DNA from 3 places in the Cupriavidus sp. SIMBA_020 genome. Region 2 is predicted to be linked to each of the others. Evidence: riboswitches for the same ligand, from Rfam matches in the RefSeq annotation. Region 2 holds a riboswitch; each other region holds the start of a gene.
What was found. A riboswitch is a leader RNA that binds a small molecule or an ion and turns the genes downstream of it on or off. The one in region 2 is predicted to bind cobalamin.
Positions count from the first base shown of each region.

Region 1: linked by a shared signal. The riboswitch ahead of SB751_RS12810 (TonB-dependent receptor) and the one ahead of SB751_RS08920 (HoxN/HupN/NixA family nickel/cobalt transporter) in region 2 are both predicted to bind cobalamin.
Region 3: linked by a shared signal. The riboswitch ahead of SB751_RS05765 (TonB-dependent receptor plug domain-containing protein) and the one ahead of SB751_RS08920 (HoxN/HupN/NixA family nickel/cobalt transporter) in region 2 are both predicted to bind cobalamin.

Region 1 covers NZ_JAWRWU010000005.1:314,474-316,732, forward strand. Annotated here, with positions in the region: gene SB751_RS12805 (GH36-type glycosyl hydrolase domain-containing protein) at 1-471, shown strand, start outside; cobalamin riboswitch at 513-754, shown strand; gene SB751_RS12810 (TonB-dependent receptor) at 898-2,259, shown strand, end outside.
Region 2 covers NZ_JAWRWU010000003.1:452,324-454,582, forward strand. Annotated here, with positions in the region: gene SB751_RS08915 (T6SS immunity protein Tli4 family protein) at 1-214, shown strand, start outside; gene SB751_RS08920 (HoxN/HupN/NixA family nickel/cobalt transporter) at 211-1,347, opposite strand; cobalamin riboswitch at 1,382-1,639, opposite strand; gene clsB (cardiolipin synthase ClsB) at 1,846-2,259, shown strand, end outside.
Region 3 covers NZ_JAWRWU010000002.1:341,511-343,769, reverse strand. Annotated here, with positions in the region: gene SB751_RS05765 (TonB-dependent receptor plug domain-containing protein) at 1-1,182, opposite strand, end outside; cobalamin riboswitch at 1,260-1,523, opposite strand; gene SB751_RS05760 (hypothetical protein) at 1,726-2,061, shown strand; gene SB751_RS05755 (cell division protein ZapA) at 2,058-2,259, shown strand, end outside.

The DNA of each region.
Region 1 (2,259 bases), on a different contig from region 2:
CTGGCCTTTGCGGAACTGGGCGACGCGGACACTGCCGTCGAACTGTTCTCGATGCTCAACCCCATCCACCACGCGCTGACGCCGGCGGCGGCGGATCGCTACAAGGTGGAGCCCTATGTGGTGGCGGCCGACGTCTATTCGGTGGCCCCCCACGTCGGCCGCGGCGGCTGGACGTGGTACACCGGGGCGGCGGGATGGATGGTGCGGGCAGGCATCGAAGGCATCCTCGGCATCCGGCGGGAGGGTGCCTGGCTGCTTGTTGCGCCACGGATTCCGGCAAGCTGGCCGGGGTTCCAGGCCACCGTCACGCTCGGTGCCGCCCATTTCGACATTCGCGTCGAGCGGGGGGGGGCCGGCGATGCGGTGTGTACCGCGATGCTCGATGACTTGTCCGTCCCCTGTGTCAACGGCGCGGTGCGCGTGCGTGTTGAGGACGGGGAGCATCGTCTGGTTCTGCGTCTCGCTGCCTGACCCCCGCTTACGCGTAGAATGCACACTGCGGCACTTTCCTGGTGCCGACCGTGATTGCAGGTGCCCGCGATTTTCGTGGGTTAAACGGGAAACAGGTGCGTCGCCCAGCCGCGACCAAGCCTGTGCTGCCCCCGCAACGGTAAGCAGGTTCGGGAACTGTCATGCCAATCCATCGGATCGGCGGCCACTGCGCGATGTTCATGGCGTGGGAAGGCGACGGATTCCCGGGTGCGCACGCTCCCACCTGTCAGCCCGGATACCGGCCTGTTGTCATCATCGAAATCTCTTGCACGGGCGGGGTCGTCCGGCTTCACGATGAAATACAACATGTTCGCGCATTCCGCTGGCCGCCCGCGTCCGGCCCAGCCTTCGTCACGTTCCGCACGGGGGCGTCGGCCACGTGTCCTGGCTGTGTCGCTCGGTGCCATGGCCGGCCTGAATCTTCCCTGCGCATTCGCCCAGGAAACCTCCGAATCGCATGACAGGTCACTGCCGCCGGTGGTTGTCAGCGACGCCGCCTATCCCGGCATGGCGCTCTCGAAACCCGAGTACACGGGCAGCCGAATGGGTCTGACGCCGCTGGAGACACCGGCCAGCGTAGAAGTGCTCGACGGCGAGACCATCCGCGCGCGGGGCGACCAGAGCGTGCGCGAGGCGGTGACCCGCGCCACCGGCATCACCGGCAATCCGTCCCCGGGCAACGGCGGCACCGCGCTGACCGCGCGCGGCTTCGCCGGCCAGGGCTCGGTCATGCAGCTGCTGGACGGCACGCGCATGTACGTGGCCTCCGGCACGGTGACCTTCCCGTTCGATACGTGGTCGGTAGACCGCATCGAGGTGCTGCGCGGCCCCGCATCGGTCATGTATGGCGAGGGGGCCATCGGCGGCGTGGTGAACGTGGTGCAGAAGAAGCCGATCCGCGGCCCGATCGAGAACGAACTCCAGATCACGGGCGGCACGGAGAAGACCGCGCGCGTGGCCTTCGACAGTGGCGGCAAGGTCAACGACAACCTGTCGTACCGCTTTGCCACGGCCTACAACCGGACGGCTGGCTGGGTGGATCGGGGCGATGCCAACAACCTGATGGTGTCGGCGTCGGTGCGGCTGGACGTGAATCCAGACTTCAACCTGACGCTGTCCTATGACGACGGCACCCAGCATCCGCAGCAATACCTCGGCACGCCGCTGGTCAATGGCAGCCTGGACCGCTCGCTGCGCAAGAAGAACTACAACGTTGGCGATGCCGAGATCAGCTATCGCGACCGCTGGACGCGCCTGAATGCCGAATGGACGCCGAATGACCGGGTGACGGTGCGCAACCAGTTCTATTACCTGACCAGCCACCGCCACTGGCGGAACAGCGAGACCTATACCTTTCTGCCGGCCACCTCGCAGGTGCGGCGCGGGGACTATCTGGAGATCCTGCACGACCAGGAGCAGGTGGGCAACCGCGCCGACCTGACGGTGCGCAGCAAGCTGTTCGGGCTCGACAACACCACGACGGTCGGCTTTGACGTCAACAAGATCCACTTCACCCACTCGAACAACTCGCCCTACGGCGGCACGTCCACCGTGCCGGCGCGCGATTTCGATCCGGGCCTGTTCTTCAGCCCGCCGGGCATCGTCACGTCGCCACGCTTCCGCAGCAACACCACGCAGTACGCGCTGTTCGGCGAGCACCGTATCGCCTTCACGCCGCAGTGGTCGGTGATCGGCGGCGTGCGTTTCGACCATGCCGACCTGACGCGCATTGACCTGGTGGCCGGTTCGGCCTGGGACAAGACCTTT
Region 2 (2,259 bases):
ATGGCTGATCGTTCGGCCGACGCGCGCGGAAGGGGAGCAGGAACATCTGTTCCGGCTGGAGATCGGCGCGACGGATGGCAGTCCGGACACGCCCTATTTTGCGCTGACGATGCGCAATCTCCCCTCAACGCCGGCCGCTTTCACCGAAGCCCAGGCACTGGCCCTCTGGGACGCCGTATCGAAAACCCTCCGCCCCCGCCCGAATGCCTTCTAGCCAACCTTCACGTCGATCTTGTCATACCCCTTGATCCGATACACCGCCATGGACACCAGCCAGCTCACCACGAACACGCCGATGATCACGTAGCCGAGCATGCCGAACTGCTCGCCGATGCCGGTGATCCAGTCCCACGGCTGGCCGGTCAGCTCCAGCTTGCGCGCGATCAGTGACAGCGCCTGGATGCCGCCGATCACCACCGCCACGAGGATCGAGACCAGCGTGATGGTCATGTTGTAGTACAGCTTGCGGATGGGGCGCGTGAAGGCCCAACCGTAGGCGCGCAGCATCAGCACGCCGTCTGTGGTATCGACCAGCGACATGCCGACCGTGAACAGCACCGGAAAGACCATCACGCTCCAGTACGAGATGCCCTGCGCCGCCTGCCCGGCTGCGATGCCGAACAGCGCCACCTCCGTGGCGGTGTCGAAGCCGATGCCGAACAGGAAGCCCATCGGATACAGGTGCCAGCTGCGCGAGGTCATGCGGAACAGCGGGCGGAACAGCCGCGCCACCACGCCGTGGCCGGACAGCATCAGGTCCAGGTCCTGGGCGGCGAGGGTGCCGCCGCGCCGGACCTTGCGGAAGGCGCGCCACACCGAGCGCAGGATCAACAGGTTGAAGAAGGCCAGCAGGAACAGGAACGTGGCCGAGACGCTCGTGCCGATCAGCCCGCCCACGTCCTGCATCTCACCGAAGTGCGATTGCAGGAACACGGCGGCGAAGGCGACCCCGATGGACATCAGTGTCACCACCGACGAATGCCCGAGCGAGAAGAAGAAGCCCACGGAGATCGGATAGCGACCCTCCTGCATCAGCTTGCGCGTGACGTTGTCGATGGCCGCGATGTGGTCGGCATCCACGGCGTGGCGCAGCCCCAGCGTATAGGCCAGCACCGCCGACGCCATGAGGACCGGCTGGTGGCGGAACGCGATCCAGGCCCACAGCCATGCCACGACGTTGGCGAGGATCAGGAACGCGTAGAGCGCGGTGACCTTGCGCCGGCTGTCGGCGGGCTGGTCATCGAAAATGCTGGCGAGGAAGGCGAGAAAGGCGGCAGAGGCGCGCAGCCCGGTGACGGCGGCCGGGCGCGAGCGGCCATGGGAATGCGCAGACGGATGGTGTGTCATCGATAAGCCGGGCGACCCCGCCCGTGCAACAGGGGTGACGATGATGACCACAGGCCGGTATCCGGGCTTGCAGGGCGGGAGGCTGGCTCCCCGGTTTCGCCGCCTTCCCGCGCCTGCCGTGGCGGCGTGGCGCAGTGACTGCCGGTCCGTGGACCGGCATGGCGATTCCTGACCTGCTGACCGTTGCGGGGGCAGCACAGGCTTTGCCATCGGGCGGATCTCCCGGACCATGGCGCACCTGTTTCCCGTTTAACCCGCGCAAGGCGCGGGCACCTGCAATCGCTCGCGGCAGGCAAAACCTGTGCCGCAGGCGCGGATTCTACGGGTTGCGGCGCCGCATGGAAAGTGACGTCCCCTGCAGCGCCCAAATTGCAGCGGCAGGTAGGCGCGCCCGGTAATCGCTGCAACGATCTGGCCACTTTCGGGTGCGGAAGGCTTGTCTGGCAAGCCGCGACGCGCACTGGCGGCGGCAGGCACCGTTCGTGCTTGGTGCCAGAGATGGGCCCCACATGGACGACCGGAAACCAGCTCCGCCTACTCGAAAACGGGGAGGAATACTTCCCGCGGGTACTGGCGGCCATCGCAGGTGCGCAGCGGAGCGTGCTGCTGGAGACCTTCATCCTGTTTGATGACGAGGTCGGCCAGCCGCTGCGCGACGCGCTGATCGCGGCGGCGCGCCGGGGCGTCAGCGTGGCGTTGACTGTCGACGGCTTCGGCTCGGCCGATCTGTCGCCCGCGTTCCTTTCCGGGCTGGTGGAGGCGGGCGTGGTTGTCCGTCTGTTCTCGCCCCGCCGGCGGCTGGTCGGCATGCGTACCAACCTGTTCCGGCGCCTGCACCGCAAGCTTGTTGCCGTGGATGCCAGCGTGGCCTTCGTCGGCGGCATTAACGTCTCGGTACAGCACCTGATCGAT
Region 3 (2,259 bases), on a different contig from region 2:
CGAGAACACATTGCGCGTGGGGGCGTTGTAGGCGCTGGACGACAGTTCCTGCTGGAGGTAGTCGGTGCCGAACAGCAGCGTGTGGTCAGGCGTCAGCGCGTACTCGTTCTGCCAGTTGAACTGGCGGGAACGGGTGCTGAACAGGCTGTCGAACAGGCCGTTCTTGCTGGTTTCGGCGCGGTCCTCGCTCTGGGCGACCTTGAAATGGGTGCGCCAGTCGGGCAGCAGCCTGCCGTTGACGAAGGCGGACAGCGTGTACAGCTCGCTATCCATGCGCAGGTCGTCGGTCGGCTTGCCGCTGGCGCTGTCGTACGAGAGCTGGCTGTTGGCGTAGTACGCGGCCACGCCGGCGTCCCAGTCCTGGCTGAACTTGTGCTTCACCTGGCCGGAGACGCTCTTGTTCTCGTACGGGTTGTCGGCCGGGTTCGGGCCGATGCCCTGCCGGGCGCGCGTGGGGTTGTCGCGATTCCATGCCGCGGCGTCGATCGACGAATAGCCGTCGGTCTTGAAGATCGAACCGGTGACGTTGAACGAGGTATCGCCCACCTGCCCGCCATAGCCGACGGTGCCCTGGCGCGTGTTGTTGCTGCCGTACCCCACCGAAGCATTGGCCGCCGGGGCCTGGCCGGCGCCGCTCTTGGTGAAGATCTGCACCACGCCGCCGATGGCGTCGGAGCCATACAGGGCCGAGACGTTGCCGCGCACCACCTCGATATGGTCGATCTGGTCCGGCAGGATATTGGCGAGCTGCGCGGTGCCGCCGCTGGCGCCGGCAATGCGCACGCCATCCACCAGGATCAGCACCTGGTTGGAATTGGCGCCGCGCATGAACAGCGTGGTGTTGGCGCCCATGCCGCCCGTGGTGGCAAATTCCACGCCCGCCTGGCCGCGCAGCAGCGAGCGCAGGTCCGGCGCCTGGGCATTGACGATGTCTTCCTGGGTGACCACCGTGGTGTGCGGCAGCGCCTCGGTCACGGCCTGCGCGGTGCGCGAGGCGGTGACGACGACCGGGGCGAGCGTCTGGCCGGGGGCGGTGTCGCTGGCCTCCGGCGCGGTTTGCGCGTGGACCATGGCGGGCAGGGAAACGGACGAGAAAACAGCGATGGCCGCCAGGATGGCGGGCACGAGCGGGCGGACCGGCGGCTGTGTCGCGGCGGTCGGCCTGTGGAGCGAGGAACGCATGTTGCTGGATGGATGGAAGCACGGCCGGGCCCGTTCCCCCGCGGGCCATATGGCGAAGTGGCGCGCCGCCGTGTGGAGCGGTGCGCCCGCGTTCAGGCCGGTATCCGGGCTGACGACATCAGGCCGGCCGCCTTCCCGATCGGTGGATCCCCGTCACATGGCGGGGTGGATCAGTGGCATGCTGGCAGGCCCTTGCGCGGCGCATGGCGCGTGCGCGGTCGCTTACCGTTGCGGGGGCAGCACAGGTTGGCCCAGCGCGCGGCGCGCCCCGGACTCCCTGTTTCCCGTTGAACTGCGGCCCTGTGGGCAGGGTCGCGAGCACCTGGAACGTGCGCGAGTGTAGGCAGTTTCACCGGGGCCGTCAATCTGGCGGACGTGGTGCGGAACCGTCCACTCCGGGGCCGGTTACCCGCATGTTGCGTGACGATCGATGCAACTTCCTGGCGACGCTGCAGTCAGAAACGTCTCGTTGACAACGTGGCCGATCCGGCATCGGCTAGAATCCCGAAACCTGACCCACAATCCATCGGACAGACAGGCACTATGCTCAACGAACTCGAACAACTGGCCGCCAAGATCGGGCGCGTGCTGCATCATGCAGACACCCTGGCGGCGGAAAACCAGCGGCTGCGCGCGGAGATCGACCGCCTGCGGGCCGAGGCGAGCCAGTTGCGCACGGACCGCGAAGCCATGGCGGCCGACCGCGAACTGCTCAATATCAAGATCGAGGAAGCCCAGCTGCGCATCCAGTCGATCCTGGACAAGCTGCCCACGGCCAGCGATGCGCGCCAGCTCGATTTGCTGGGTGAAGGCGCCCCGGCCACCGGCACCGACCCCGATGCCAGCGGCGCGCACCCCGCCCCCGGAGAACACGCATGAGCAACAAGCAAGTCGAAGTGAACATCGCGGGGCAGCCCTACCGCTTCGCCATCGCGCCGGACAATGAAGCCGCGCTGCTGGAAGCCGTGGCGCTGGTGGACAACCAGATGAACAAGCTCAAGGGCAACGTCTCCGCCAAGGGCGTGGAGCGCGTGGCCGTGATGGCCGCCATCAGCATTGCCTCGGACCTGCTGGCCA